4 regions of the Oceanobacillus kimchii X50 genome follow, and region 4 is predicted to be linked to each of the others. Evidence: riboswitches for the same ligand, from Rfam matches in the RefSeq annotation. Region 4 holds a riboswitch; each other region holds the start of a gene.

Region 1 (8,143 bases), 1.8 Mb from region 4:
TACAGATAGATTTTTATTCTTATAAAGAAAAGGAGCGATAACTACTTTATAGATATCATTTCCGATACTTGCCGTCATACCAAGATACAAGCTATCTGTAGTCGATAGAATCGCCGAAACCATTCCCATTACAATCAATACAATTAGAACCGTTGGGAAATACTCCAATACATATGCTGGGACTGCACTATCGGATGATGTTAATCCTGGTATCAGAACTCTTGCGGCTAAACCAGCGAACACAGAGAATGTAGATAAAAAAAACAGGGTTGCTCCCGCAGATAATGTAAATGTGCGAAGGTCTTCTTTCTTCCCTACAGATAATACTTTATTCATTAATTGTGGAAGAAGGACGAAACTAAGTAAAAACCATTGAATTGCCATAATGGCGAACCCACTATAAAATGGACTGTCTGCAGCTGTTGGAGCTGTTAAAGCAGGATTAGCATTATTTAATTGTCCGGTTAAATTTCCTAAAGTTCCCCATCCTCCCCCGATTGTCCAAAAAAGAGAAAGAAATAAAAGCACGGAAATAACCGACATCACAATACCTTGAATTCCATCTGTAATTAGTTGTGCATATGCTCCACCCATACTAATATATAAAATCGTTAATGTAACTCCAAAAAAGATTCCCCAATAATATGGTATTCCTATAATTGTTTCAAACATTGTTGCTAAACCTACGTTTTGGGCAACTATATAGTAGATGTTAAATAGAATTAATAACGCTACAATGACTTGTAAAGCTTTACTATTATATCGATTACCTAGCCATTGGGGGAGCGTTAAACTACCTTCATTGTTTTGCCCCTGTTCCCAAAACTTTTTTGTTACAAGTAATAAGCCAATCCATGTGACTCCAAAACACCCTAAAGTATACCAAAGTACAGGTGTACCATACATATACGCCCATCCAGGCACACCAATAAATAAATTAGCGCTAGAATAGGTTGCACCAAAGCTAATTCCAATTAGCCATGGACTCACCTTACCTTTAGCAATGGAAAAACCCTTCATTGAACGACTATATTTAGCTCCTCGCTTACCAAACCAAACAATGAGCAAAAAGTAGCCAAAGAGACACGCTCCGATGATCCACGCAAGAGTCGTTTGATTATCAGTCAGCATTCGTGTCCTCCTCCATTCCTTTTGGGTAGAATTTATTCCAGATAATCAAACCAATTATCCAGAAGACGACAACTCCAATAAAATAATATGTGACCATCTGCTATTCACTCCTTTTCAAACGATTGTAAAATTATAGACCCATGTCAACGGAAGTGGCATGGTTTTAATTTACTAATCTAGTTCACACCTAAAAATATTATGTATGAACCTTTCTTGGTTGCTTCGCTACATGATTTTCAGCCAATCGCTTTTTCCCTTTACCGAATATATTTTCACGTAATGTATTTCCTTCATACTCCGTACGATAGATTCCACGATCTTGTAATATAGGTATTACATGATCTACAAAATCTCTAAATGTATCTGGAGAAGTTGCTAATGCAACATTAAAACCATCTATATCACCTTCAACAGCCCACTTTTGTATTTGATCAGCGATCTGTTCTGGAGTACCTACAAACTTTGGACAACCATTTCCAAGTCCATGATTTTTTATTGCTTCACGTAATGTCCATTTACGATATGGGTCTTTCGTATACAGGTCTAGATTCCCTTGTACTGCTTCTGTTTCAATATCTTCAATATATTGATCTGGATTATACTCTGAAAAATCAATTCCTGTATGTCCTGATAGTAAGGATGCCGTACCTTCATAGCTGATATGGTTTACGAAGTCCTCATACTTCGCAATCGCTTCTGCTTCTGTTGAGCCAACAATTGGTAACATCAATGGGAATATTTTAACGTCATCTGGATTTCTTCCTTTTTCTTGAGCACGTTTCTTAATATCGGAAGAATAATTTTTCAACGATTCAATAGATGTTTGCTTTGTAAAAACTGCCTCTGCATGTTTTGCCGCAAAATCTCTTCCCTTTGGTGATGCTCCCGCTTGGAATAATACTGGCGTTCGTTGCGGCGAGGGTTCAACTAAGTGCGGTCCTGGCACATTAAAAAACTCCCCACTATGATTAATTAAGCGAACTTTCTCTGGGTTAGCAAAAGTATCATTGGCACGGTCATAAATCACCGCATCCTCATCCCAACTACGCTCCCAAAGTTTGTATACCACATCTAAAAATTCATCCGCTCGATTATAACGCAATTCTTTCGGTAACCTTTCTGTTAACCCCATATTGACTGCTTCACTTTCCAAATAGGAAGTAACGACATTCCATCCAACTCTTCCTCCTGTTAAATGGTCCAATGTGGATAACTGACGTGCTAGTACATAGGGTTGTGCATAGGTAGTAGAAATTGTTGGCGCAAAACCAAGATGCTCGGTAACTGCGGCCATTGCTGTAATAGGAAGTAAAGGATCATGTGCAGGAAGTTGAACTGCGCCTCTCGTCGCTGCGTCATGGCTTTTCCCATAAACACTGTACGTCCCTAATACATCAGCAATAAATAACGAGTCAAATTTGCCGCGTTCTAGAATTTGCGCAATTTCCGTCCAGTAACCTAAACGATTATGATTTATTCCATAATCTTTCTCATGTTTCCAAAGCCCCGTTGAATGAGGGGAAGGTGAATTTTGCACGAATCCATTAAAATGAATTTGTTTTGCCATATGCTCAGCTCCTTTTTAGTATCTGAATAAGATAATTACATTAATTAACATTGGGAATCTATTAAACTACTCTTCATCGTAAGCATTTAATGCATTGACACTGTGCGCTAATGCAGAACCTGCTTTAAGAGCAACAGCTACAAAAATAGCTTCTGATAACTCTTCTTTACTGGCTCCAGCTTCCTTTGCATTTTTCGTATGCAAGTCAATACAATAAGCACATCCTGTTGTATGCGCAGAGGCTACTGCAATCAACTCTTTTTCCTTCAATGTAAGTTTACCTTCTTTTAAAACCGCTCCATCAAATTTCAAGAAAGCTTTGAAAGCATCATCACTTATCTCACCAAGTTCTTGTAGTCGTTTAAAGTAGGAAGCTTTATATAACTCATCATCATCATTTCCGTCATATGCATTCAATCCATTTACTGCGTGCGCTAATGAAGAGCCTGCTTTTAATGTTGTTGCAACAAATATTGCCTCAGTTACTTCTTCTTTATCAGCACCTTGGTTTTTTACGTTTCCTACATGGAGTTCAATACAGTATGGACAACCTGTAATGTGAGCAACTGCCACTGCAATTAATTCTTTTTGTTTCACGGAAAGCTTCCCTTCTTCAAGCGCTTTGTTGTTGAAGGCAAAGAACGAATTAAATACGCCTGGTGCAAATTCCTTTAATTCTTGGATACGACTGAAATACGATTTTTTATAAAGACTCCCTGTTTTTGTAGTTGGCATAATACACTCTCTCCTTTTCGTTTTAATAAAAATTTCGATTGCTTGGCTTGTGTAACTATTGCCTCCTAAATAAAGTTAACTTATTGGTTTAGTCATATTTAAAGTCACATTGTTCCAGTTTTTCTTTACACTCCCCTTTTGAAAAAAGAAAAAACCCTTCCGATGAGGAAGAGTTTCATTTAGTGGGCATAAACACTTTTCTCATCTATCAAGCATAAGCTTGCTGGAATGAGCACCATGTTACTTAACTGTAACTGGTTGCTGCGGGATCAACGGACCAGGTTCCTCCCCCGACTCTTGATAAGGAAAATATTATATAGTTGTGTAAGATTTGTATATTAGCATAACGAACCAGCAAATAACTGTCAATAGTTAATTTTCAATTAATTCAATGTAATGAAAAATTTAAACCAATTGGACTATATTGTATATGTTTTTATTTATTCTGGCTTAGACTTTTATTCGACTTGTGGATTCGGAAGAAATTACATGTTCACCCATTCGACTACGTAGACTTTTGTCTGTAACATAGCTACTTTTATGGAACCGTATTACAATGTACCTTCATAATACAATTTAAAACTACCATAACTACCTAGTTTTAATAAGTTATAATTCTCTATACGTCGCCAGTTCATCTACTAAGTTAACCTAAAATTGTAGTTTAAACCCTTTGCTTTTCGGCTAAACAGAATAACATACTAATATTGGCACAATGAAAAGGGTGAAGTTATGACTACATGTTCAACTAGTAGGAGTATTGGTTTAATTTCAGCTCCAGGTTATCCCAACTATATTGCAGCAAAATTAAAAGAAGAACTCCCAAATCTACTACAGTTTTACGTAGACGATGATTGCGAATGGGAGGTTCAATATATTGAAGACCCACTTACAGGTACTGGTGAATCTATTGACATTCTAAAAGCTACTCAAAATAAGAAGAAAAAAAACGACTGGGACTTTGGAATTTGTCTTACAGATTTACCTTTATTCAAAGAAAAACGGCTAATTATTGCAGAAGCAAATCAAGACGAAAACATAGCATTAATTAGCATGCCTAGTCTGGGCTCAACAAGGATGATTAAAAGACTACGAGAGTCCATATTACAGTTAGTAAACGAAATGTATTATGGCAGCTCTGATGGTGATAGAAAAAAGGCCGAACTTCATCTTCAATCTATGAATGAAGATTATAAAGAATTGAAGAATAAAAGTTCAACACGCTTAATCGGAAAACGTTTCTTAGAAAGAATTTCCCCTATTAAACGAGAAACACCTGATGAGCATGAGACGCATGGTGAATGCAATATCGATGTTCGTTTTACTGTTCCACGGAAATGGAGTATTGCTATACGAATCATTTCCGGAATGGTACGAGCCAATCGCCCATGGTCACTCTTTCCAGCATTTATGAAAGTAATTATGATTGCATTTACTACCGGAGCATACGCGCTGGTCTTCCCAACACTATGGCAGTTGAGTGATTATTATTCATTACCACGGATGATTTTACTAACTTTTATTGCTATTACGTCCATGGTAAGTTGGATTATAGTAGCCCATAAATTGTGGGAACGACCTCAAGATGGTAAAGATGACTATATTCGAAAATTATATAATGCTACTACCGTTTTTACCTTGCTATCAACTGTATGTTTGTATTATATTATTCTATACGTTTTATTTACTTTTGCTGTTAATATTTTTATTCCAGCAGAATTGCTTGAAAATCAAATAAATGAGGAAATTAACTTTACGAGCTATCTGTACATCGCATGGACAGCTACTAGTATTGCAACGATTATAGGTGCACTTGGCTCTGCCTTAGAGAATGAGGATGTAGTTCTATCTTCGACATACGGTTATCGCCAACGTCAAAGACATAAACAGATTAAAGAACAAAGAGAACAAGAAGAAGCAGAAGAAGGTCATAAAAAGACAAGACAGTAAGTAATAATGATTATTAATAATTTGCACCTCTAACAACTAACTTGGGGGTGTTTTTATATTGTAAACCTATCTACCTCCGAATTAAAAAAAGAGAGCTTATATGAATAGAGAAGTAAAACTCAAAATAAACCGGTTGAATTTTTTAACGACACGATTTTATATTACATTATTAATCTTCTTTCATCATTGTTACAGCTCTATTCAGCTTTCTCGCTAAGTCTTCTGAAGCTTTCTGCATATAACCCTGAACAGTATTATATACTTCCGGTGATACAGTAGTTAATCCGCCTGCCATATTATTAATTAAATCTTCTTGTTGTTGGTCTGATAGAGAATCGTAAAACATACCAGGTTGTGTGAAATCATCCTGTTTTTCGATGTCCGATCGCTCTAACCTACCTTCAACATAGCGTCCATCACCACTTGTCACAAGGTTACCTGGCCACCAGTCAGATTCATGATTAACTGGTACATTACGAAAATCAGGACCTATCCGATAACGTTGTGAATCCCAATAAATATTTGCTCTTCCTTGTAACATCTTATCATCTGATAGTTCTACACCTTCTTGTAAATTAGATGGAGAAAAAGCCGCTTTTTCAACTTGCTCCATATAATTATCAGGATTCCTATTCAATACCATTCTTCCCACTGGTTGGAAAGGGAACTGTTGTTGATCCCATATTTTGGTATCGTCTAATGGATCATATGGTAGATTGGCAGCATCTTCAGGATCCATGATCTGTACATATAACCCAAATTCAACTGGCTCCCCTCTTTCAATGACATCATGTAAGTCCTGTCCTGCAATATCCGGATTCTCTCCCGCTAGTCGTACTGCTTCATCGTTACGAATATACTGTTCTCCAGCCAGCGGTGCCCACGTGTATTTAACAAAATATCGTTTTCCTTCTCCATTTTTCCAAACATAGGTATTTACACTATGCCCAGGCAAATGACGTAGACTTTTCACTGTACCAAGGTTGGAGTAAACAAGTAGTGTAAAGAGAAGTGATTCAGGCGCACGTGCCACAAAATTCCAGTAGCGTGTGGGATCGATTAAGTTATCTACCGGAGATGGTAAAAACGCTTTAATCGCTTCTGGAAAACGAATTGTGTCGCGAACAGAGAAAACAGGAATATGATTACATATCAAATCGAATATGCCGTTATCTGTATAAAATTTAGTGGAGAATCCTCTTACATTACGGGATGTATCTGGGGTTCCTTTTGTACTAACTGCTAAGGAGAACCGCACAAATACCGGCACTTCTGTACCCGGTGTCTGCAAGAAAGATAATGTTGTATAATCACTCATAGAATACAATGTTTCAAAATAACCAAAAGCTCCCCAACCTTTTACATGTACCGGTCTCTCTATTATCTTCTCATGAATAAATGTTTGTAATGTTTCGTGCTCAATATTGTCCTGTTTTAAAATTGGTCCACGTTTTCCGACAGTCTGTGAATGAATCTCTGCTGGAAGATCAATATCCCAGTTAAAAGCAGCAGGATTCGTATGGGATTTATCACCTGCATTTCCTTCATATCCATGTGGTCCTTGACTCCCATGCCCCTGTGAATAATTACGAGAATTTTTCAATTCATCGTTATTCCCATCAGTCATGATGTAACCTCCTAACACCAATTAAATAAACCTTTATCAAATTATGTTCCAGAGGAGTGAAATAGAACGTTTAGAGTATAAATTCGATAAACATATTTGTTTTAATCCATTTGATTAAGGGGATAGTTTAAAAAGGAGATTGATAACGATGCGCTTTGCACCATTTTTTATCCTAGCTATCTTTGGATATTTCTTCATCATTATTCCTCTCATTTATTTGATAGATTTCATATTTATTAAAGATGGTATTACATTTGGCAGTCTCAGAAACAATGCAATTGGATTTTTTCTAGCATTACTCTTTATTTACTTTATATTGTATAGGAGAAAAAAGAAAACGAAGCAAAAATAAAACCTATGCATATATGTAAAGAGCATAGGTTTTTGATACTATTATTGTAAATCTAGGTGTAATTTCCACGTTCATTCATTGGTCTATGAAATACGTTTGACTACCTGTAATTTCTCCGCATCTAACCCTTTTGAAAAATCCCCATCCGTCTGGATACCGGTTCCAAAATGGTACTGGTCAGCTTGAACAAAATAGTGTATTTCATTGAAATTATCCATATTTAAGCCCCCACCTGGTAAAATGCTTGGCCCTCTAGAGGAATTCGCTAATTCGACTAAACTCTTTAATGATTGCTTTCCTTCTAAACAATTTGAAGAACCACCAGAAGTTAAAATACGCTGTACATTACTACATTCAGCAATAGACAAATAAGCTTCTTCTAATGAAGGTACTTCATCAAAAGCACGATGAACCGTAATATCCAGCTCATCTGAGATACTTGCTGCCGTCTCTAAAGCATCCATGTTTATTGTACTGTCACGGTGCAAGGCACCAAAAACAATTCCTCTCCCACCTAATTCAACTATATTTCGAATATCTTCATATATTGTGTCTAACTCACACGCAGTATAAATGAAATGATAACTATGCGGTCTCACCATTATTTGTACAGGAATATTTACATGTTCTAGAACTTTTTTTATCGTCCCATAACTAGGAGTTAATCCTCCCTCTTTCATCCCAGACACTAACTCTAATCGATCCACTCCAAACTTTTCTGCTTGTATTGCTTCCTCCACTGTCTGCACAATTGCTTCGATATACATTTTGTCACTCCTAT
Region 2 (8,143 bases), 220 kb from region 4:
CTGCAGGAATAAATCCAGAAACAATATTTCCTAATGCTAATAACAATAAACAAATAGTACCTATCCGATTCTTTTTATTTTGTTCTAGCTGTTGAGAAAGATATAGTATCCCTATTGAAAATGTAATCCCGTTAACAATAAATAATATATTCATCCAAAAATGATAAGGAGAGCAAATATCATAAGCTGCTAAAGGATAGGTATATTCGCCACAACTCGTAACTCCCAAATCACTCATTGCATGATCCATCAAATTATACGGAGCGATGGAAGACATCACAAAAAAAGGTTCAATTACAAAATACATACAAGTAAGAATCCAACTTGTTATACCAACATTTTTAGAGATTTTCATTCCAATTACTCCTTATATTTATCCCGTTTGTTACAAGCAGAATATCCTAAGTTTTACTTAATAAAATTAAAGAGATCTGTTTGTTGTTAATCGGTACTAAGTATTATTTCTATATTCATATCCTATTTTCCTTTTATATTTTCATATGAATAAATTTAGTATGGATTATAGGAAATACTTGGCTTTGATTGTATTGGAAGACGACGACTCGTGGTCAGAAAAAAAGAGCTTGAAAATCCAGTAGGAAAAGTGGTTTTCTTTAACCTAGTTAGTTAAAGCCGTGCCTGCTAAAAAGCTGCCGTCTGCAAAGAAAATTAAACTGATCACCATTTAATATGAAATTGATTAAAAAAGAGAACCCAATTAATATCGGATTCTCTACTTGCTTGCAAATATATTAGTGTGCGATCATCTCATGAACGATATCTTCTTCACTCATTTCAGATGGATAGTATGTTGGCCAGTGTTCGACTTCTTCTAACAACGCTTGTCTGTCATCCCCCCAATAAAGGTGGAAATGTCCAGAATCAGTTGGGAATATTGAATGATCGCTAAATTGAATATAAGTTGGTAAGCCTTCAGACTCTTCATCTAGTTTAAATATAAATCTTACTCCTCGATTTCCTGCTTCATAATTTAAAATTTCATACCCATCATATTGGTACTCACCAGTTTGTTCTTCTTCTCCCTCAAAGAAAGTTACTTCATTACCATTAATGACAATTCTATTTACGTCAGTTACATAACCAGTTTCATAATAATCCTTGTATTCTTCTTCTGTCATGTCATCACTTTCTTCAGCTTTGTGTGCATAGACTTCATCTAGTGTACCATTTTGATGTAATGGATATACAGATTGCCAATCGCCTTCCCAGTCTCCTAAAGTACGATCTTCTACTTGTTCATCTTCAAAATAACCATTATAAATTTGTTCAGATTCTTCATCATGCGCATGACTATGTCCATGCCCGTGATCATCTATTACAACTTCTATAACTTCTGATTGAGCATAAGGTTCATGATTATCATTAAACAATACTGCTATAATTTGTTGTCCATCAGTTTCCGCATCACCAAAAAATTTCGTATCATCTAATTCTGGTACTGCTTCCCATTCATCACTGGATGAATCTCTTATGTACCAATGCCAATGATCAAATTCACTATCTTCTTCAAGCTCTGCAGTTAATTTGATTAAATCACCTGTATGATAATGATCAGATACTCCATTAATATTTACTTTTTCTGGTGCATCTCCAATCTCTACCTCATGATTATGATCATTTTCTTCTTCAGCATTTGCTCCTTCTTCGGAATTATCATCTGCTGATTGACAGCCCATTATAAATAGTAGACTTAGTAATAGAACACTAAATCTCTTTCCCCATATTTTTCTCATAATGATTCTCTCCTTTATTAAATCGTAACAGTTACGACTCGTAATGATTACGATTTAAATTATACATAGCAGTTATATGACCGTCAAGATAATTTTTAAATAAAATAAAAAAAGTCTCTACCTGAGACTTTCGTTTTTTTTAAACTAAACAATTATTATCTAAATTTCTTTCCAGATATTATATGCCAATGAAGGTGTTTTGAATCTTGATAATTACCTAGGTTTGTAATGACACGACACGCGCCATCTTCTTCCTTTACCATAGTTGCAACCTGCTTGATTACAAAAAACAACTCCAATAATAAATCATTATCTTTTTCTTCCAAAGAAAGAAGAGAGTCAATATGAACTTTCGGGATGGCAACTATATGAGTGGGCCAATATGGATTTGTATGATGGTACGCTAATACATTTTCTGTTTCCACGACCTTCTCCACTAACGTATTACCACTTAAAACTTCATCACAATAAAAATCTTCCATCATATACTCCCCCTCCATATTTTCTGATCATTATTTTGTACCATAGAAGATAAATGATGATGATTCTTCACTTGCCTCTTTTAATTCCCAATCTCCATAACATTTAACATCAGAAAATCCTGATTTTTCTAAGGCAACCTTTACTTCTTTTTGATTACGAAATCGCAATTGCAGTTTTTCACGTTGGATAACCTCTCCAGACTTAACACTTTTTACAGTTTCATAGAACGTAAATATTTGTTTTTCGTCCATTCCATCGTATTCGGTCCAAATTTCTAATTCTTCTCCTGTCTTAGGATGTGTTGCAACATCGGGTGTTTTATCTGCCATCCATTTTTTCCACACTTCAGCCTTTGGATTACGTGTATCAAATATGAAAGAACCGCCTTCTTTCAATGAACGAAAAACATCACTTGTTACTTGCTCCCAATCCACATCTGTAAGAAACACTTGCGCAACATTTGCAGTCATAATCACCACATCATATGTGTTTGTCTTTAGATCCCCACTATCTCCAATAATCCATTCAACTTGATTGGATGTTTGTTTCGTCTTAGCAAGCTCAATTGCTTCTTTATTTGGATCGATTGCGGTTATATCAAATCCTGCTTTAGCAAAATGTAAGGTGAGCCTTCCTGTTCCACAACCTAGATCAGCTAGATTTTTCCCTTTTATCTCTTTTAATAGGGAAAGAAAAAATGTATCGTCTTCACCAAACCTATTTAATTGATCATAAACTAGCGGAATCATATATTACCTCGCTTTACTGTCTTTTTAGTCTCTTACCGAAAATCACAAATGCTTTTCCATCTTCATTTGGATAAAATTGCTCTTTTACTAGTTCCCAATGCTGGTTCTTATAAAATTGTATAGCAGTCATATTATCTTGTTGTGTTGTCAAAATTGCTGTAGTTGTTTTGGCACCTTTTAACAGACTGTCTAATAATTCTCTTCCATATCCTAACTTTCGATAATATGAGTCCACGATTATTTCAACAACTTCATAGCAGTTGGAGAACCAATCTTGATACTCCTGTTGATTCAGATGATTAGCAATAAGATCATGGTAATATTGACCTTTCAATGAAAAATAACCATAAGCAAAACCAATTAACTTATTTTCTTCCGATAGAATCATATGCCCTTGAAAACCATCATAGTCCATATGTTTCTTTATTCGTTGGAATATCCCTTCAGAATCTTGTCTCCAAACTTTACTATATAATGTGGAAATTAAGTTAACATCCTCTTCACTATGTATTGATTTAAAGTTTATTTGCATACCAGTCACCTCCAACAGACTACACTCCATTTTATCATTCAATTCAGAAAAATACATAATTCTCATTCATTTAATAATATATAATATCAATTAGGGGTGTGATTGTATATGAAGATTTTTAGAATAATGATAAATTACATCAGTATAATATTTATGTTAGTATTTTCCAGTTCTTGTGATAGCACTTCTATTAATAACATTCGAAATGCCAAATTTAAAACTCAGGATAGCCTTATTGGAAATATACAGACGATAAACAATGATATTGCTATTGTTAAAGTAACTAAAGGGTCAATTTTAAATTCTGGAAATCAAGTAACTGTTGATTTATCTGTAGAAGAAGAAATTACTTTTGAAGTAAGTGATAAAGTTGAAGTCGGATTTACTGGAGAAGTCAGAGAGATTGGTCCGCCAGTCGGAATAGACACTATCTATGTAAAAGTAATTGATAATTAAGTAATTTGCTATGAGTAATACATTTGATGTAAAAATGGAATAAAAAAACCTCGCAAATGCGAGGATAAAGTTTGTATCAAAATATAAAGTTAAAAATTCTCCCAATGAATGGCACTTTTACCAGCATGTGGGTGATCATTAAATTGAAGCTTAAAGTATTCGTATTCTAACTCTGCGGTAGTAAGCTCATAAAGATGTTTGTTCCCTTTTTTAAAATGATTAGATGCAATTAATTTCTCAATTAATTCGTTTTTTCTTCTTTCTGATTCATCTTCATTCCAGAAAGCCATATTTAAATCCTCCTCTTCTATAAGTATGATCATGGCAAAGATAAGAAGAGAGAATTTGTATATTACGATAACCTCAACTTATCTTTCAAGCTAATGCTTGCAGGATTTAGCACAGACAGATGCACTCTGTTGCTGAGGTTTCAACGGGCCAGTCCCTCCACCTCTCTTGATAAGTATATTTTTATAAACTTAATTATAAACTCATTAATCCGATTTGTCTACTGCGATTTAATTCTGCAATCTATATATCATAAATTGATTTGTTTCATTCATTTTTCTATGATAGGTGATATCGATTACTAATCCAGTTTACTGCTTCTGTAAGATTCTCTGCAACAAAATCAAGTTCAATTTCTTTTAGTTTTTCAAAATGGTCATGAAGCGTTGACATTCCTGCCCCTGTTTTTACTAATATCTTTACTGAATTTGTTTTGGAAGCTGCTACCATATCACTCCATCTATCGCCAATTACAACACAGTTATTTAAATTTAACTGATATTTATAAGTAGCTTCTTTTAACATACCAGTACTAGGTTTTCGGCATTTACAGCCTTCTTTATGATGATGTGGACATAGAAATACATCATCAAAACCAAATCCCATTAATTCTTTATAGAAATCTTCTTTACTCGCCTCTCCCAATGAAATACCTGGTTGATTGGTAAATGAAAACACTTGAACAAATTGTTTAAGATAATCTATATTCTTTTTCGAATTCGTAAACAACTTAAAGTCATCTGGATAATGTACCTTATCATCTCCACCAATGGTTCCATCCCTATCTAAAAACACTGCTTCAAGCTTTTTGTTTATCATGACTCCCTCATCCCAAAAATGGAAGAAATATTTAAAGTAACCGTTAAAGCCAATAGTATTGCAGATATCAAAACTGTGCTACCTGAAACATCCATTAAAGCTGACCAATCCTGAATTTTCACGAGGTGATGCTGATAAAATAACTGAAAACATATTGCAATAGAACATGCACTTAGACTTACTAACATTAGAATAATTTTTTTCAATTTATGTTTATGTGTGGATAATAGATTGATAACGGGAAGAATTAATGCTATTATCCCTAATATTACACTTGCTAGATTCAATAGTGCCATTGCTAGTTTTCCCCCTTTTATTAAATAGACGTAGATTTATTTATAATAGACGCAAAATTTTAATAAATACTCAATTTAGATTATTGTAGAACTTTATAGCTATTTAAGGAGAGCCGAAAATGAAATTCACTTTAGAAATCATCCGGATACTCATAATTTTTGGTCTATTGGGATTTATTTTCAATAAAGCTATTATGTTTATCTATTCATCCATCGGTATTCAATTAGATAATTATTATGGAGGATTAATTGCTGGTATTGGTATCATTATTTCTATTTTTGTATTATATCGGAACAAATTACAATTCTCTGGATTTTATAAAAGTGATAAAAATTTAAATTTTCAAAAACAGTTAGTACTTTTTTAATATCAATTTCTATCATCATGTTAGTCATTGCCCCATACTTACCATAAGTTGTAATATGTGTTTGGTTACCTTTTGGATTAAATCCTTTAAAACTCAGAATAAATAATCAATAATTATTATCTTTCTCCTTATGATCAATTTATGTATAATTAACCTTTGATATATTAGCTAACGAAGATTAATCATAAGGAGAAACACCATGCAACGTATTTCAAATTCGACAAAACAGCGTTATTATACATTTCTATTAATTTTAGCGATTCTTTTCATAGCTTCAACACTACGGTCCCCCATCACTTCCGTTGGCCCATTAATTCCAATATTTAGAAATGAATTAGAGGTAACAAATGCCATGATCGGTTTAATTAACACATTACCTTTAATAGCATTTGGAATTTTTTCTTCATTTGTTCCTACTCTATCTAGAAAACTAGGAATGGAAATTACGTTATTAATGGCAATGGTAGTATTATCCATAGGTATATATATTCGATCAATTGGTGATATATCCATGTTGCTATTCGGCACACTGCTTCTGGGGATAGCAATATCGGTGGGAAATGTACTAATGCCAGGACTAATCAAATCAAGCTTCCCATATCGTATCGGACTTATGACTGGTATTTATTCTGTAACCATGAATTTATTTGGAGCGCTGGCTTCAGGAATATCTGTCCCTATTACTTCCTTTCCTTCATTGGATTGGCGCAACGCAATGCAAGTATGGAGCGTCATTTCCTTGATTGCCGTAATTATATTATTATTACGACTACCCATGATTCGTTCATCACGGAAAAAGGTGTTTGTAGATGTAAAGAGCCAACCTCCTACTGCATTATTCAAGTCGAAAATAGCTTGGGCAGTAACATTCTTTATGGGTTTTCAATCATTCATTCCGTATAGTCTGTTTACTTGGCTTCCAGATATCTTATTAGCAAAAGGATTTTCTGAAAGTGACGCAGGTTGGTTTATTGCAATTTTACAGATGGGAATTATTCCAACGACATTTGTCGCGCCAATCATTGCAGGGAAAATGAATGATCAACGAATAATTGGATGTATCGCAGGACTTCTATTTTTTAGTGGACTGTTTGGAATAACATTTACATCATCAACTAACTTAATTATAGCTTTCTTATTGTTAACTGGAGTCGGTGCCGGGACAGCATTTAGTTTAGCGATGATGTTTTTTGTTCTTCGTACAGAAACAGTGGCTCAATCTTCACAACTATCAAGTATGGCACAATCGGTCGGCTATATGGTCGCTGCACTTGGACCATTACTACTTGGTTTCATCTCAGAATGGACCAATGGATGGACTATTCCTTTGGTTATTTTAATGATTGTTGCTTTATGTATAGCAATACTCGGAACCATCGCGGGGAAAAACGAAAAGATTAAATTTGAATAAATAATGAATGGAACTACCTTCCTTTGAAGCGGAAGGTAGTTCTTTTACTTAAGCAAACGGATTATCACCCTACCAATCAATGAGCTACCAGATTTCCATGTAACGTCTAATTCCGGGCGCTCATCTTGTCTATTAGCTACCATTCTGCTTTGACCCTTCTGATTTCGGGCACTCATCTCGCTTATGAGGTACCTTATTTCTCTATTCCTTCTGATTCTGGGCGTTCATCTCGCCTATGAGTTACCATACTTTCCTGCACCCTCTAATTCCGGGCACTCATCTCGCCTATGAGGTACCTTTGGATAAGCTACACTAAATCGGACAGATAAAATGAGGGCTTGTAAACTTATATTAATAACTGAAGCATACTACTATGGACGGAGCTCATTTCACTTCTCTTGAACATCTTGTTCTTGAACTTAATGATTATTTTCATTGGTGTAATAACATTCGAATTCATGGAACGCTAGGTTATTTAAAGTGAAATTTAAACATCTCATCTACCCCTATAATTTTTTGTCCATTTTAGTGTTGACATACCAATGCTTATTTTTTCTTTGAAAAATACCTAGTATGTTTCTTACTATCTTAACTGTATATATACAAATTCTGTTTTGATCTTTTTGAATGTCGCTTCAGCCACCGCGTTGTCAAAGGGGGACAAATGTTAAAGGTGAAGAAATTACTGATTTTACAGGTGTAACTTACAAATCATCCACTAATGCAGTAGCATTACTTAGTACAGATGGTCAATATTATTTTAAATACTTCTTGAATAACGACTTCTTCAATGACCGTAATCAACGATTCTTTTAATTTTTCTCTCTTATTGGCCAATTAAAATAGCGGGTGTAAAACCCAATGAGACTGTGTCCAGAGTTAATTTATTCTCTCATTTTTATAATTAGTAAATTACTGTGAAAAAAAATATTAATCAAAGACAAAATCTATAATCATTGTATTAGATTCTCTAAAAATATACTTTCT
Region 3 (8,143 bases), 1.6 Mb from region 4:
CACAACGTGTAATATAAGATTCTGGAGATACAATATATTCTTGCAATAACGTTATACCATCTATCGGTTCTTCAAAATTACTACTATTCACATACGATTGAAGAGCTTGCGTTGATCGGAATAATTGTACACCTAATCCCTTTCCTGCTCGGTTATGCTTGGTAATAAAACTTTTTCCTTCAAATTGTTCTGCTGCTTTTAAGATATTCTCTTTTCCAACTGCTGCAGCTGTTTTTGGCGTTTTTACACCAAACCTCTCAAGTTCCAAGTATTGTTGAACTTTACTTACTTCCAATTGTAGGGCACGGCTACCATTAATAACCTTTCTTCCATGAAACTCTAACCACGCTAACACAGCATTTGTAAACTCTGGCGCAAAACGATTTCCTCTTGTATGAGAGGATGCGCTCATGCGATTATAAAATATTCCCTCTGGTGGTTCACTCAGTAAATCTATATGTCCTTCTTGAAGTAACCAATCTTCATAAGGAAGTTCTAAATCATTAAATCGTTTTATAAGATGTTCTGTCCATTCCATATTTTCATGTAAAACATAAATTTTACTCATTATCATGACTCCTTTAGTGTAACGTAGATGTCTTCTTTCTTAATTCTTCTACTTTCGGCATCACTTGCTTAGCAAATCGTTCCAACTCTTCCAATTGAGGGGAGCATTGTAGTAATAGCTGATCCAAACCAACTTTCTCATATTCTATTATTCTTTCTGCAATTTGTTCAGGTGTTCCTACAAGATTCGGACGTAACCCTCTGTTCGAAACAGAATAATCTTTTATTTGTAATTGTTGTTCTAATTGGGATTTAGAAGTAAAATCTTTCATTCCTGCATATCCTTTTTCGTCTTTTATTGATGTAATTCTTTCCAACTCTTGTAATGCTTCTTCCTCAGAGTCTCTACATATCACGTAGGCAGCCATACTAAATGATTGCAATGCTTCCTTATCGAGATTATTTCTCCGATTTTTCATATTACCTATTTTTTCTTGAATTTCTTCTACTGTTCCACCATGCATCACATATGCATCGCATAAAGTAGAAATTACTTGCTTCCCTTTTTCACTTTCTCCCCCAGCATATAGAATTGGATTCGGTTGTTGAATAGGTTTTGGTGCTAACTTCGTATTCTCTACCTGATAAAATTTCCCGTAGTAAGAGAAGGTACCTTCCGACCAAAGTCCTTTTAAAACCTCTAGGAATTCGATTGTTCTATCGTACCGCTCATCATGTTCAGTGAAGTCTCCACCATATTGTTTCGCTTCTTCTGACCACCATCCAGAAACAACATTTAGCGTGAATCTTCCTCCACTTAATTGGTCAATATTAGCAGCCATTTTCGCAATTACTGCTGGATTGTGATATATCGGTCTAACCGCTGTCATAATTTCAATTTTATTTGTTACAGCAGCTAACCCAGCTGCTGTTGTCCAAGCTTCTAAAGAATTCGCTTCTATCCCTTTAATATCATTTAAATATAATTCAGCAATTAATGTCGTATCATAGCCCCATTCCTCAGCATGCTGAATTACCTGTTTCGCATATTCAAACGTAGGAGGCATCTGCTCATCTTCTACATTACGAAGCCAACCTCCAAAAATCGGCAACCAAAAACCATACTTCATTTTCATCCCCCATGTCTATAGTTGTAATAATACTAAAAAAGCCCTTTCCTTAGATAAGAAAAGAGCTCTGTCACCGTCTTCTCTTATCTACCAAGCATAAAAATGCTTGATGGATTTGGCACAGTATTCAAACTAGAACCTGTTGCCGAGGCTTCTGTGGGCCATGTCCCTCCACCTCTCAGGATAAGATATTTCATTATTTAGTTTGTTTCAACGATAATAATACAAGCTGATAGAATTGTCAATTAAATTTCCTCACAAAACAAAGTTGACTTATCGGGATTGATATATTAGAATATATAAAAAATTAATACATCTTATCAAGAGAAGCCGAGGGACCTGGCCCGTTGACGCTTCAGCAACCTCTAATTTCATTAGAAAGGTGCTACCTCCAGCAAGTTATATTTCTTGAAAGATAAGAGCCCAGATTAAAAAAAATCCGCGACGCTCTTATTTGTTAAGCTTATCGCGGGTTTTCTTATATTCTAATTTATTTTCAAAGGAGATAGGTAAAATGAACAACATTGTGACATTGTCCGGCAGCCCCTCCGAACTATCTAGGTCAGAAAAGGTCTTACATTATTTAGGTGATCAACTAATCCAACAGAAATTTTCTGTAACCCATATTTCTGTTAAAGATGTGCCGTATGAAGATTTATTTACAGGGAATTTTCAAAGTGCGGCTATTAAGAATATAACCCAAAAAATCCAAGTGGCAGATGGTGTCATCGTTGGTTCTCCTGTCTATAAAGGAGCATATTCGGGTGTTTTGAAAGCTTTAATTGATCTATTGCCCCAGGATGCACTTAAACACACACCAGTCTTACCAATTATGACAGGGGGCAGCCCTGCACATTTATTAGCGGTTGAGTACACATTAAAACCTGTTCTCGCAACTTTAAAAGCACATAACCTCAAAGGATTATATTTTTTAGATGAACAAATAGATAAACAACACGAAATCCCTATTATCGATAATAATATCTTACAACGAGCAAAGAAACAGGTGGACTATTTTGCACAAATGGTTGAAGGAACTTCGACACAAGCATTAACAACTTATTGAGGAGACTTTAATCAATGAATAAACGAATTTCTTTAACGTTTTTGATACGATGTATCAATACTGGTCTATGGAGACATACCCAGGACCAATCTCATATATACAAATACAGTCTTCCACCAAACACAATTATAATAAAGTAGAAAAGAGACTAGGAACATTTATTCTTTGTCCTAGTCTCTTAAAGTTTAAGAATGGAATTAATTATTCTCCTATTACACCACACGCAATACGATCTCCTGCGTCACCAGATGGTTGAGACCTATAATCATCTGGACCGGAATGAATCATTAATGAGGTTCCTTGCTCTGTATACAATGTATTCTCCGTATCAGCTTGTAAAGTCACCATTGGAGCATCAACTTCTGCCTGAACGGTTCCGTCTTCATTTACGGTGATGTTCTCTAAATCACCTGCATGAGGTCCTTCTGGATGATTAAATCCGTGCTTAGCATTTGTTGGGTTATAATGCGAGCCAGCTGATTCAAAATCTGGCAATTCACATTTACCTACTTCATGAATATGAAAACCATGTTCTCCTGCTGGTAAATCTTCACCCTCTAATGAAATATGAACTCCTTCTTCACCTTCTGTTAATGTAGCTGTTCCAACAACTTGTCCTTCGTTATTTTCTAGTGAGACTAAAACCTCTTCCTCTGCAGTTGCATTCGATTCTACTGCTTCCTCACCCTTATCCTGATTTTCTTGCCCTGTTTGATCATCGTTACATGCTATCAGTAACAGGGTAATTAACATAAACGACAATACATATACCCATTGTTTTTTCACTATGTTTACTCCTTTCGTTGAAGATATGAATATATAATTATTACCTATATCTATCATTCACAACTTAGCTTAGATTTAAACGCGAAATTTGGCATAATATGTAATTGTAAAATCCATTATAATTATTTAAAAAACTCCCAAACTATTCGTTTGGGAGTTTTAGATTCCTATTTTAAGCAGCTACTGTTGTTTTATTTTGTTTCTGTTTTCTATTTTTCCAAGTTTGTTTCATATATGGCATTACCCAACGATCTAATCCGTATTTACCAGCATTTGCTCCAGCTACGATGATGAAGATTGTCAGTAACACCATCTGTGCATTGGTGCTGACTGTTCCACTAAATAAGAATGCGAAGTTCATGGTGATACCCATTAAAGCAGCGAAGTTTGTGAATAATCCAAGAATTAATGCTATACCTACTAATACTTCTCCCCACATTACTAAAACTGTAAATAAATCGGCATTTGGTAGAGCAACTGCTTCTAAAAAGGCACCCCACCAAGCTTGAACTGTTGGATGTTCACCACCAGTTTGAGCAACAGCTCCTTGCAAGAATCCACTCGCATCAAATTCTCCCCCCATTAATTTACCTAAACCACTGGTTAACCAAACATAACCTATATACACTCGAATAATTGTCCATAACCCTGCAGCTACTTTATGATTTCTAATAAAATTCATCATTGCCTTTTCACTCCTTATTTGGAATTAAATGAATTAATAACATTTGTTCAACATTTCACATATTGTTTTATAGGATATCCTTATCACACTTTTATAATAGCACCTTCTTGTTATTGGAACCACATTTTGTGAATGTTTTCACATATTAGTAACAAAGTAGTGAATACTTTTTGAACAATTAAAATTAAATTGAAACTTTTCACATAAGTAAAGCGTACTTATACTATCGATGAATAAATTCAATCAAGGAGGTAATTGAATGGAGCCTTTATTACATGTTCATAACTTGAAAAAGTCTTTTAAAGATAAACAAGCTTTAAAAGGAATTTCATTCGAAGTTCACCGTGGTGAAATCATGGCTATTCTTGGTCCTAATGGTGCAGGAAAATCTACTACAATTCGTAATATTATGGGAATTATGTACCCTGATAGTGGAACTGTTCAGTTTAATTATAATGGGAAAGGAATACCTAAAAATAAAATCGGATATTTACCTGAAGAGAGAGGATTGTACAAAAATGTAAAAGTCATGGATATTCTATTATATTTAGCAGATTTAAAGGATTATCCAATTCAACAAGCAAAAGAAAGAGTACTTTATTACTTAAAAAAATTTGATTTAGAAGGAAAAGAAAATGTATCTATAGAAGAATTGTCCAAGGGGATGGGACAAAAAGTACAATTCATTGGTTCAATTATCCATGAACCTGATTTATTAATTTTAGATGAACCTTTTTCAGGATTGGATCCGGTCAGTCAGGACATTTTTAAAGACGAGATCTCACAACTTGCCGCTAACGGAACAGCAATCTTACTTTCCTCTCACCAAATGAATTTGGTAGAAGAAATGTGTGATCGATTGTTTATGATCCAAAACGGACAAAAAGTAATATATGGTACATTAGATGATGTGAAAAAACAATATGCTAACTTTAAATGTACAATTTCAGGGAAAAATAGCACTGAACAGCTACAAACAATTCCTAACGTTGACCGAATTGAACAAAATGGAGATACGACTATTCTCCATCTTAATCAAGATGTAAATCCACCTCTTTGGTTACGTCAATTACCTGAGGATTTACATATTTCAGAACTGAAGCTTAATCGTATCTCACTCCACGAGATATTTATTGATATCGCTACCAACCAACATCTAATAAAGAAAGGAGAAGGTGAGATTTATGTATAATGCTTGGAAAGTTGCCAAATGGGAAATAAAACGTAATCTAAAGAATAAAACATTTGTGATTGGTCTATTTATCTCTCCTCTTTTACTTCTTTTATTTTATTTCATCGGTAGTCTATTTTCAGATTCAAATGAATCCGAACAAATGACAGTATATGTAAATGATCAAATGGAAGTATTTTCAGAGTTTGAAAACATTGTAGATCAGCAAGGATTGGATTGGCAGATAGAATCTACAGATGTAAGTCAAGCAGAACTAGATGAAGTCGAAGAGGATAATACTGCATATCTGTTTATTTTTGAAGATGCAATACAGTCAGGTTTTGTCCCAATGCATTTAAGCGAAGATATTGATCCTGCTTTTATTGGCCAAGTCCAATCGTTAAGTGCTCCGCTCCAAGCAATGAGAGCTACAGACTCTGGACTCTCTAATCAAGAAGCTGAGCAGTTATTACAACCAGTTGTCTTTATAGATGAGACAACGATTGATGCAAATGAAGAATCGGAAGCAATGGCGGATACCCTTCAACAAATCGTACCAGGTATTTTCGCAGGAGTAATTATGCTTTCCATTGTGTTTACTGGAATGGCGATTTTCCAAAGCGCTTCGCAAGAAAAGAAGGATAAAATCGCAGAAATCATTTTATCTTCATTAACTCCATCAGAACTTATGCAAGGAAAAATTATTGGTTACTTTGTACTTGGATTAATTCAAGTTGTCGTATTTATTGGTATCATTCTTCCAGTTGCTGTATGGCAACTCGATATTCCTCTTTTGGAGTATATATTCGTACCTGAAACCATCCTATTAGTATTTATTGCTCTATTAAGCTATTTAATGTTTGCTGCTATTTTTGTAGGAATTGGTGCAACAATGGCTGATGTCTCTACCGCTGGAAACTTCCAGGGCATGGTAATGATGCTTCCATTCTTACCATTCATTTTAGCCGGTCCAGTCATCAGTGATCCAAATGGGATTGTCGCAACTGTAAGTACGTATATACCTTTTACTTCTCCTGGGGTACTACTGTTACGGCTTACCTTTTTAGAAGAGTGGCCATGGATAGAAATTATAATTGCATTAGCCATTTTAATTGTGAGCATTATTATATTTATGAAGCTAGCAGGTAAAATCTTTCAAGTTGGTATTCTTATGTATGGTAAGAATGCAACGCCTAAAGAAATTTGGAAATGGATACGAGCGTAAAATAAAAAGTGTGAGTGATTTCCATAGGGACAGTCTCATCTATTCCCTGCTGGATTCACTCACATTTACATTTTCATAGTAATGAATTTTAAAAGTGCAAGATATAGATAGTAAAAATTATTCTGAATGATCAACAAATAGTTCTCCTATTTGCTCGCGTTTTTCTTGTGCTTTAGCGTGGAGAGGTGAATTGCGGATATTTGATTCAATTTCCTGATACTGTTCCTTCGACGTATAAGCTCAAATAGCTGTTATTTCTGTTTGCTTTTCATTCACCCACCTACCGATTAACTTACTTCCGTGTTCTAACTGATTAGGCAGTAAATATTTGTGAAAAAAATTATTAAAAACAGCTAAATTTTCGGATTTGATTTTGTATGTTTTCTTACGATAAATTATTTCCATTCACCTTTCTTTCATTTTATATGGAGTCGATACATATACTGCATATAAGAAAAATTAGAGCAAACCTTGCTAGCTAAGACTTTTCCTTGAAGCAACAAGGCTGAGACAAAAGTATAGATACGAGATCAGTAGGAGCAATTAACATTTTCCACAAGCATAAGTTTATCTAAGTCTTTGTCTGTTGACGCCTTGCCAATCGCTCACAATTCTTTTAAAACAGAATTATACGATGTTAACTTAGGTACGAGGTGCTTAAAACTGGACAAAGATATTACTCTAAAACAGCAGTCTATTTACACAAATTTATACCAAAAGACATTTCCCTTAATGAGGAGGATATACATGAGTGTAATTGTTTTTCACGGTTCAACAAGGGAGCATGGAAATACAGAATTATTAACCTATCGTGCTGTCCCAAAGGAAGTAGGTACACATATATATTTACGAGAGTACCAAATCGAGCCAATTGTTGATCAGCGCCATGATGAAGAAGGATTTGATAAAATAGAAGACGATCATCAATTACTGATTGATCAATTGTTGCAACACGATACGATTGTTTTTGCTACCCCTATTTATTGGTATAGTATGTCAACACCAATGAAGCTTTTTATTGATCGTTGGTCGCAAATATTAAGACATCCTAATTATGCGCATTTCAGAGAAGCTTTATCTAAAAAGGACGTATATGCAATAATTGTTGGTGGAGATACTCCACAGATTAAAGGTTTACCTTTAGTACAACAATTTCAATATATTTGTCAGTTTTATCAGATGAATTTTAAAGGATACGTTATTGGAAAAGCAAGTAAACCAGGGGAGATCACAATTGATCATCAGGCATTACAAGCTGCCTCCCACCTTTTACCTTCAATCAAATAATTTTTATTGATTTTTCTAAAGAACAATCCCCTATCCGTCGATAATAAGAGATGATTCTAAAATTGCTGGGACCTAAGTGAGAATCTAATTTCCTATAAGAGGGAAAAATGTAAGCTAATATTCCCTCTCTCGCGTTACTTTAAATAGGATGTTGTATTTGTTTTTTTATAATTATGTTTATTCTCATTATTTTTAGGTTATCCTAAGACTATCATAGAATCTAGTAATCTCAAAAAGGGGAGGAACCGATGAATAAGAAAACATCTATTACAACATTATTTTGCAT
Region 4 (8,143 bases):
GGAATTTATGATAAACACCCTGGTAAATATGTGAGTGCGAAACGCTACGACACAATTGATTTAATTACTGACGAAATGATACAGGAAACAGATGTATCGGGTTCGAAATTAGGTACTGGGGGTATGAAATCGAAACTGATGGCAGCAAAGGTTGCTACTTCTCTCGGAGTCCCTGTTTTTATTGGTAAGGGGGAAGGAATATCTAAATTACTAGAAATAGTTAATGGTAATGGAGAGGGTACTTATGTCAAAAGTGTTCGAAGTAAACAAATTTCCATTCGCAAGCAATGGATTTCTCTTCACTCGACATTAGAAGGAAAACTACTTATTGACGATGGAGCTACCCAAGCGCTTATGTATAACGGAAGTAGTTTGCTGTCAGCTGGTGTGGTAAATATTCAGGGGGATTTTGAAGATGGAGATGTTGTAGAAGTTTATAATAGAAGTAAATTATTAGGAAGAGGACAAGTGAGCTGTTCATCGGAAGAGCTCAAAGCAGCCAAAACATTAAAAAAAGCAAAACAGGTGACGCAACTTTCTGCTATTGAGGTTATTCACAGAGATTCGTGGGTTATGGTTGATCAAATAAAGGAGGAGTTACTATGAATGAAGTGATAGAGAAAGCTAAGAGTGCAAAACAAGCAAGTTATCAAATGGCCCTATCTACAACTGATGACAAAAATGAAGCATTACAATTAATATCTCAAGCAATTCTAGATAAAAAACAAGAAATAATAACAGCAAACGTCCTGGATATAGAAGAGGGAAAGAAAAAAGGTTTATCTGATTCGGTTATCGATAGAATTAAATTAAATGAGGAAAGATTACAAGATATAGCTGAAGCAATTTTACAGGTAACTATATTAACTGATCCTATTGGTGAAACCCTAGAAATAATAGAAAAAGACAATGGTTTATTTATTACGAAGAAGCGGGTCCCAATTGGAGTTATTGGAATGGTTTATGAAGCTAGACCTAATGTCACTGTTGATGCAGCTTCACTTGCAATAAAGACAGGAAACGCAGTAGTATTACGTGGTAGTTCTTCAGCTATACATTCTAACAAAGCACTTATTCATGTAATTCATGATGCATTAACTTCTAGCTCCATACCAAAAGAAGCTGTACAATTAATAGAAGATACTAGAAGAGAAGTAGCGAATCAACTATTTCAATTAAATGAATATCTGGATGTTTTAATACCAAGGGGAGGAAAACAATTAATCGAAACAGTGGTAAAACAATCTACGGTACCTGTTATTGAAACCGGTGCAGGGAACTGCCATGTTTATCTAGATGAATCTGCTAAAGTAGAGATGGCAACGGAAATTGTTTTGAATGCAAAACTACAACGACCATCAGTATGTAATGCAATCGAGTCATTAATTATTCATAAACAGTGGTTTGAAAATCATGGTTTAGAACTATTAAAAAGCATGCAATCTCATGACATAACAATTCACGGGGATGGATTCGTTATGGAGAGATTTCCAACTGCTATAAGAGCAGAGGAAAAAGATTGGGAAACGGAGTATTTAGCAAGTGAAATAAGTGTAAAAATAGTTGGTTCAGTATCAGAAGCGATCGCCCACATCAATCGATATGGTACACGTCATTCGGAAGCTATTATAACTGAAAACAAGATTAATGCTGAACAATTTCAACTTCAAGTTGACGCTGCAGCAGTTTATCACAATGCTTCAACTAGATTTACAGATGGATTTGAATTCGGATATGGTGCAGAAATAGGGATTAGTACACAAAAATTACATGCTCGAGGTCCAATGGGGCTGGAAGCATTAACTTCAATTAAATTTGTGATTTCAGGCTCAGGCCAAATTCGCAATTAATTAAAACTCCAAACTACTTTCAGCTTATATAGGAAGTCTAATAAGTAGTTTGGAGTTATTTATAGATTTTATTAAGCTTATCCCCAAATCTCTTTGGAGAGTTCAACGATATAACGTAATTTATTCCACTGATCTTCTTCTGTTAATTTATTTCCTTGATGTGTTGATGCAAATCCACATTGCGGACTAAGCGAAATTTGATCTAACGGAATATATTGTGAAGCATCTTTGATTTTCTTAATGATCTCTTCTTTGTCCTCTAGCACACCGAATTTAGAAGTGATTGCTCCAATTACGACTTGTGGTCCTCCATTAGGTATATGAGCTAAAGGTTCAAAGCTGCCTGAACGATCATCATCATATTCTAAGAAAAATCCGTCCACTTTTTCATTAGCAAATAAGGTTGGGGCAATATGAGCATAACTGCCTTCGAATGCCCAAGTAGAACGATAGTTTCCTCTACATAAGTGTGTAGTTACGATTAAATCATCTGGTTTATTCTCAAGTACACTATTTACAACATATAAAGATAAATCAATCAACTCTTGACGAGATAAATCTTCTTCAAATGTTATTAACTCATCTACGTTCAAGCCGGCAATGTATACATCATCCAATTGCAGGTATCGACATCCAGCTTCGTAAAATGCTTGGATTGCATCTCGATACGTAGTGATAATGTCTTCTGCATAAGATTGAATATCTGGATAAACTTCTGGGTTGCGTGTTCCTTTGTGAAATAATTGATTTGGACTAGGAATGGTTTGTTTTGCAACAGCACGCTCCCCTACTATCTGTTTAAATTCAATGAAATCTTTGACAAATGAATGGTCTGTTGGAAAACTAATCTTTCCGTTATTACGAATGTTATATCTCTCTGTTTCAATTCCTTTAAATAAGTAACCTTTTTCTGGAATATATCCTTCAATACCATTCAATTCTTCTAAAAAGTCCGTATGCCACCATAAACGACGGAACTCACCATCCGTAACAGCTTGTAGACCTATTTCAATTTGTTTGTCTACGATCCGCTTGATTTCTTCTGTTTGAATGTCTCTCAATTCCTTTTCTGAGATATTTCCATCCGAATAATTTTTTCTAGCCTGATGCAAACGCTCTGGTCGTAGCAAACTACCTACATGGTCTGCTCGAAATGGTGCTTTGATTATTGTTTTTGTCATTTTTCCTTCCTTCTTTCTCCATTAAATTTTGTTTAGTCTCACAGAGTAGGGTCTTGCTCTATGAAACTAACATATGACAGTTCTGTACAGAGAATAGGGGAAAAATAAATACCCCCTTCTACAAGTAAGAAGAGGGTACAGGAAACCGTACGATATACTCTTCTTATCTTCTAGCATTTACGCTACTGGAATTGGCACAGTACTTAAATAAGTCTGTTGCCGAGGCTTCCTTGGGCCAGTCCCTCCACCTCTCTGGATAAGAATTGTCATATTTAATTAATAGAAATTTTATAAGATATCGAATAGGATGTCAATAGTTTTTTAATAAATATTTATCGAGTATGTAAACGACAGTAATTTAACTACCATTCTTTCGAGGAAGAATAGATATCTCAAAATAAAAAGTATCTTTTTATGTTATTTGCTTTTGATGTATTTTTAGTTCCTTTGTCTTGCAATTCCATCTTGGAACGATAAAATAACAATATGCTCATTTATACATTGAATGGTGTTAGAAAGAGGTATTTCATGCTAAAGAAAATGACAGAAGATATATTTCAATTAGTAGTGCGGTTTAAAGGTGCAATGGGGGAAGTGAATTGCTATTTAATAAAAGGAGAAAAAGGATATACTGTCATAGATACCGGTATTTATGCCACGGAAACTAAGGAAACTTGGAAGGCGGTTTTGGATAATTATCAAATTGAAAAGCTGATATTAACGCATACTCATGAGGATCATATAGGATTAGCAAAATGGTTTCAAGAGGAATATGCCATCCCCGTCTTTGTATCTAGACGAGGATATAAAGAAATGCTTAAGGGAAAAGATCGGAAATCACATATGGAAAGAATGAAATCACTAATTAAACGTCATGGTACACCGCCATTACCGTTAAAAATAAAGGATTTTTCTTTTATCTATGATTTTGAACCAGACGGATTTTTTGATGATGGTGATCAAATCATCTTAGGTAATCAGCCTTTTCAAGCAATTTGGACACCTGGACATGCTCCTGATCACTATTGTTTTTATAATAAGCAAGAAGAAATAATGATTATAGGTGATCATGTGTTAGAGCATCTTTCACCAGTGATTGGCTTATGGATGGGAGAAGAGTTGAACCCATTAAAGGACTATTTACCATCTTTATTAGAATTACAGGAATATCCGAGTAGATTAGCATTACCTGGTCATGGAAAAGAGATGGAAAATTTATCAGAACGAATAATGGAAACTTATAATCGACATCTCTTTCGTCTTGAGGAACTCAAACAACTTTTATCGGACAAACCGATGTCTGCTTTTAAAATAACAACTAAAATTTATGGACCTATGAAAGGGACAGCTTTTGTCAGTCAGTTTATGGCGACATTAACTCGGTTAATTTATTTAGCGGAAAATCAGGACATACGAAGTATAGAAAAAAACGGCAAAGTACTTTACAAGGCGAAATAAACGATATAAGTGAATGTTTAATGTTAAGTTTGAACGGTTAAAATGATAGAACGCAAAGATAGGAGAAATAGATATGTATAAAAATTCAGAGCGCTTTATCACAGCATTTAATCGTATTGACAAAGCATTAAAATCACAATTAAACAAAAAAGAAATGGGTTTCTCTAGAGCAGTGCGAGTTCTATCAGACTCTAATGCTACGATAAAACGATACTACGAGGATTTATTGGAATTTGCTGAACTCAGAAATGCAATTATTCATAACCGTATCGATGTTTCCTATGCGATTGCAGAACCTCATGATACAATTGTGGAACGTATCGAAAAAATAGAAGAAGATTTTACAAGTCCAAAACAAGTAAAGAATGCATTCATAAAACAAGTTGTTACATTCCAATTAAACGATTCTATGCAAAAGTTACTTCAAGTAGTAAGAGATAGAGGATTAACGAAGTTACCTATTTATGAGAATCAAGATTTTAAAGGATTAATTACACACAAGGGCATTGCTCGATGGATAGCAAATTCTATGAACGATGGTCAACAAATAACGGATGCAACTGCTAAAGATATTTTAGAATACGAAAAATCAGATAATCATCTTTTTATAAGCGAGGAAATGTCCGTATATGAAGCTGCTGACGTATTTACAGAACAAGTTGGAAAAGGTAATCGACTTGCGGCTTTGCTTATTACAAAAACAGGGAAAGAAGATGAAAAGTTGGTAGGCATTATTACCAATTGGGATATCATGGAGATATAGGGGGAGTTTTGAATGGTTAAGTTTGCAGCAATTGATTTTGAAACAGCAAACGAAAAAAGAAATAGTGCTTGTTCTATAGGTGTGGTAATTATGAATGATACTGAAATTATAGATGAGTTTTACTCACTAATTAATCCATTAGCCCCATTTCGTTCACGCAATATATATGTTCATGGAATCACCGAGGAACAAGTTCAAGAAGCACCGACTTTTGCTGAACTGTGGCCCACATTATCGGCATATTTAGAAGATACGATACTTATTGCACATAATGCAAGTTTTGATATGAGTGTCTTACGTCAATCTTTGTATAAATACGATATGCCATGTCCAAATTATATGTCGCTCTGTACGGTTAAAATCTCCCAATTAATTTGGCCGCAATTAGAAAATCATAAACTACATACAGTTGCAAATTACCACGAGATACCGTTAAATCATCATCATGCGATGGATGATGCCCGAGCATCTGCAAAAATCTTTTTGGCAGCCTTAGCAGAGCAGAAAATAGGCACAACTGAAGAATTCATAGAACGATGGCTCGTATCCAAAAGAGCAAAAACAGCTAGAAAGCAAAAAGCTACAAAATCAACCAAATTATATTTCTAATTTATATAGGGCCAGGACATAACTAACAGTCTTGATTGTAAGACGGATGATAGCTAGAATAAGCTTCAGAAATATACGGAGACTCCTTGAAAATCAAAAAACGATTTTATGCTTGCTGTCGAGGTCTTCCTTGTCCTCAGGAAAGGAGGCATTGTTGAGACCCGGAGTGCAAAGTATCCGGAGGTTCGCCAGCCGCCTTAGCATAAGCGGAGTATATTTCTGAAGCGGATTTTCAATATCCAATCATTCGGATTTAAGTTTTGCGTAAACTCTTTTATTGCAATAGGTCTATGTAGATCACAAAATAAAGTGACAACCTCATATATCTGAATTATAATAATAGTTAAATAATTATACAGGGAGTGAGGTCATTGGAATTAAATCAAATCGATACAGAGTTAGATAAACTAATTAACCGAGTACGAAGAAATACATTAGGTGATTTATTAACAAGAACAAGAGAACGTTATCCAGACAAAAATGCAATCGCTTACAAAAACAAAAGACTAACCTATCAAGAGCTTGATAATCTTGTGAATCAAACCGCTAATGGGTTTCTGGATATAGGAATTAAAAAGGGTGACAAGTTTATTTTAGTTTCAAAAAATAGCTTAGACTTTGTACTTGTAACGTATGCACTTGCCAGAATTGGCGCAGTGTTAATTCCTGTTAATTACATGCTTACATCCCAAGAAATAAAATATATATTAGAAAATTCAAAGGCAGTAGGTGTAATGGCATCTGATGAATTTAGAGATCTACTATTAGCTGCTGCAGAAGACAAAAAACTTGAACATTATATAGTATTAGAAGTAGATCCAGCAGAGGAGGCAATAGAAGATTCGTGGATTGCAATAAATGAAATTCAATCTCATCAATCTTCTACAATGCCAGAGGTAGAAATTCATGATGATGATTTAGCACATATACTTTATACAAGCGGAACTGAATCAAAACCAAAAGGTGTAATGTTGACTCATAAAAGTATCGTAAGTGAATATGTCAGTACTATTATTGATTGTAAAATGGAAAGTCATGATATTGCTATACATGCATTGCCGCTTTATCATAGTGCACAACTTCATGTGTTTTTAGGTCCGAATATATACATTGGTTCAAGTGGTGTCATTCTTCCTTCTGCGAGTCCAGAATCAATCTTAGAAACAATTGAAAAAGAGCAAGTAACTCAATTATTTTGCCCACCAACGGTATGGATTGGTTTGTTGCGTCATCCTGATTTTAATAAAAGAGATTTGAGTTCCTTGAAAAAGGGTTATTATGGAGCAGCAATTATGCCAATGGAAATTATTAAAGAGTTGACGGAAAGACTTCCACAAATCGAACTCTGGAACTGTTATGGGCAGACAGAAGTAGCTCCGTTAGCAACGGTATTACAACCAAAAGACCAACTACGAAAATTAGGTTCAGCTGGATTACCAAGTTTAAATGTACAGACAAAGATTGTAGACGATGATGGAAATGAAGTTGCTCGCGGAACCGTTGGAGAAATCGTCCATCGAACACCTCACTCGATGACAGGATATTTATATGCAACAGAGAAAACGAAAGAAGCATTTAAGCACGGATGGTTTCATAGTGGAGATTTAGGATTTATGGATGAAGAAGGTTTTATAACGATTGTAGACCGTAAGAAAGATATGATAATAACTGGAGGGGTAAATGTTTCTAGTCGTGAAGTTGAAGAAATCATATATGAGATTGATGGTGTATCAGAAGTAGCTGTGATTAGTGTTCCAGATCCTTATTGGGGCGAAGCGGTTACTGCTATTATTGTATTAAAAGAAGAAAATACAGTCACAAAACAACAAGTGATCGAATATTGTAGTGGTCGATTGTCTAAATTTAAAACTCCAAAATATCTCGACTTTACGGACGTACTTCCGAAAAATCCGAGCGGGAAAGTCTTAAAAAGATCGTTACGTAATCATTATGAAAATGTTGATCTTTCTATTTTGTAAATAAAAAGAAAAGAACTTTAGTCAAGTTGGAATGTATATTAAAATGAATATCCTTGTCTAGAATACGAACAATAAGACAAGGAGGTGGTCGTATTGAATCAAAAAAATCCAAATTGGAGTAAAAAACAAGTAAATTCTAGTCTGAATCCGCAAGGGAAATCAGAAGATGAAGCAAGCCAGTCCCCACAAAGCCAATTAGAACAACGTGCCAAGAAAAAGAATACAAAGTTATAGGAAAAAATTAGTAAATATAGCTTATTGATAAATAGGACAAAAAACGTTATGATATTTCTACAAGCTACA

The links. A riboswitch is a leader RNA that binds a small molecule or an ion and turns the genes downstream of it on or off. The one in region 4 is predicted to bind S-adenosylmethionine.
Region 1: linked by a shared signal. The riboswitch ahead of C794_RS14940 (carboxymuconolactone decarboxylase family protein) and the one ahead of C794_RS05830 (5-methyltetrahydropteroyltriglutamate--homocysteine S-methyltransferase) in region 4 are both predicted to bind S-adenosylmethionine.
Region 2: linked by a shared signal. The riboswitch ahead of C794_RS06945 (Fur-regulated basic protein FbpA) and the one ahead of C794_RS05830 (5-methyltetrahydropteroyltriglutamate--homocysteine S-methyltransferase) in region 4 are both predicted to bind S-adenosylmethionine.
Region 3: linked by a shared signal. The riboswitch ahead of ssuE (NADPH-dependent FMN reductase) and the one ahead of C794_RS05830 (5-methyltetrahydropteroyltriglutamate--homocysteine S-methyltransferase) in region 4 are both predicted to bind S-adenosylmethionine.

What each region holds. Positions count from the first base shown of each region.
Region 1 is NZ_CM001792.1:2,867,780-2,875,922, forward strand. It holds gene C794_RS14925 (sodium:solute symporter family protein) at 1-1,131, opposite strand, end outside; gene C794_RS14935 (LLM class flavin-dependent oxidoreductase) at 1,328-2,698, opposite strand; gene C794_RS14940 (carboxymuconolactone decarboxylase family protein) at 2,765-3,433, opposite strand; SAM riboswitch class I at 3,632-3,740, opposite strand; gene C794_RS14945 (hypothetical protein) at 4,166-5,383, shown strand; gene C794_RS14950 (catalase) at 5,553-7,010, opposite strand; gene C794_RS14960 (copper homeostasis protein CutC) at 7,446-8,129, opposite strand.
Region 2 is NZ_CM001792.1:1,301,526-1,309,668, reverse strand. It holds gene C794_RS06975 (DUF998 domain-containing protein) at 1-355, opposite strand, end outside; gene C794_RS06970 (ZinT family metal-binding protein) at 753-1,754, opposite strand; gene C794_RS06965 (HIT domain-containing protein) at 1,910-2,239, opposite strand; gene C794_RS06960 (class I SAM-dependent methyltransferase) at 2,267-2,986, opposite strand; gene C794_RS06955 (GNAT family N-acetyltransferase) at 3,000-3,518, opposite strand; gene C794_RS06950 (hypothetical protein) at 3,645-3,974, shown strand; gene C794_RS06945 (Fur-regulated basic protein FbpA) at 4,064-4,264, opposite strand; SAM riboswitch class I at 4,340-4,440, opposite strand; gene C794_RS06940 (HAD-IIIA family hydrolase) at 4,542-5,081, opposite strand; gene C794_RS06935 (hypothetical protein) at 5,078-5,377, opposite strand; gene C794_RS19770 (hypothetical protein) at 5,497-5,745, shown strand; gene C794_RS06925 (CynX/NimT family MFS transporter) at 5,945-7,156, shown strand; gene C794_RS20375 (IS3 family transposase) at 7,515-7,640, shown strand; gene C794_RS20670 (hypothetical protein) at 7,784-7,972, shown strand.
Region 3 is NZ_CM001792.1:3,262,628-3,270,770, forward strand. It holds gene C794_RS16630 (ATP-grasp domain-containing protein) at 1-568, opposite strand, end outside; gene C794_RS16635 (LLM class flavin-dependent oxidoreductase) at 582-1,637, opposite strand; SAM riboswitch class I at 1,718-1,827, opposite strand; SAM riboswitch class I at 1,952-2,059, shown strand; gene ssuE (NADPH-dependent FMN reductase) at 2,152-2,703, shown strand; gene C794_RS16645 (superoxide dismutase family protein) at 2,905-3,489, opposite strand; gene C794_RS16650 (DoxX family protein) at 3,662-4,174, opposite strand; gene C794_RS16655 (ABC transporter ATP-binding protein) at 4,434-5,366, shown strand; gene C794_RS16660 (ABC transporter permease) at 5,359-6,570, shown strand; gene C794_RS16670 (flavodoxin family protein) at 7,318-7,857, shown strand; gene C794_RS16675 (N-acetylmuramoyl-L-alanine amidase family protein) at 8,106-8,143, shown strand, end outside.
Region 4 is NZ_CM001792.1:1,080,988-1,089,130, forward strand. It holds gene proB (glutamate 5-kinase) at 1-606, shown strand, start outside; gene C794_RS05825 (glutamate-5-semialdehyde dehydrogenase) at 603-1,850, shown strand; gene C794_RS05830 (5-methyltetrahydropteroyltriglutamate--homocysteine S-methyltransferase) at 1,928-3,031, opposite strand; SAM riboswitch class I at 3,192-3,294, opposite strand; gene C794_RS05835 (MBL fold metallo-hydrolase) at 3,560-4,489, shown strand; gene C794_RS05840 (CBS domain-containing protein) at 4,563-5,252, shown strand; gene C794_RS05845 (3'-5' exonuclease) at 5,265-5,861, shown strand; gene C794_RS05850 (acyl-CoA synthetase) at 6,233-7,840, shown strand; gene sspL (small, acid-soluble spore protein L) at 7,934-8,074, shown strand; RNA gene ssrS (6S RNA) at 8,133-8,143, shown strand, end outside.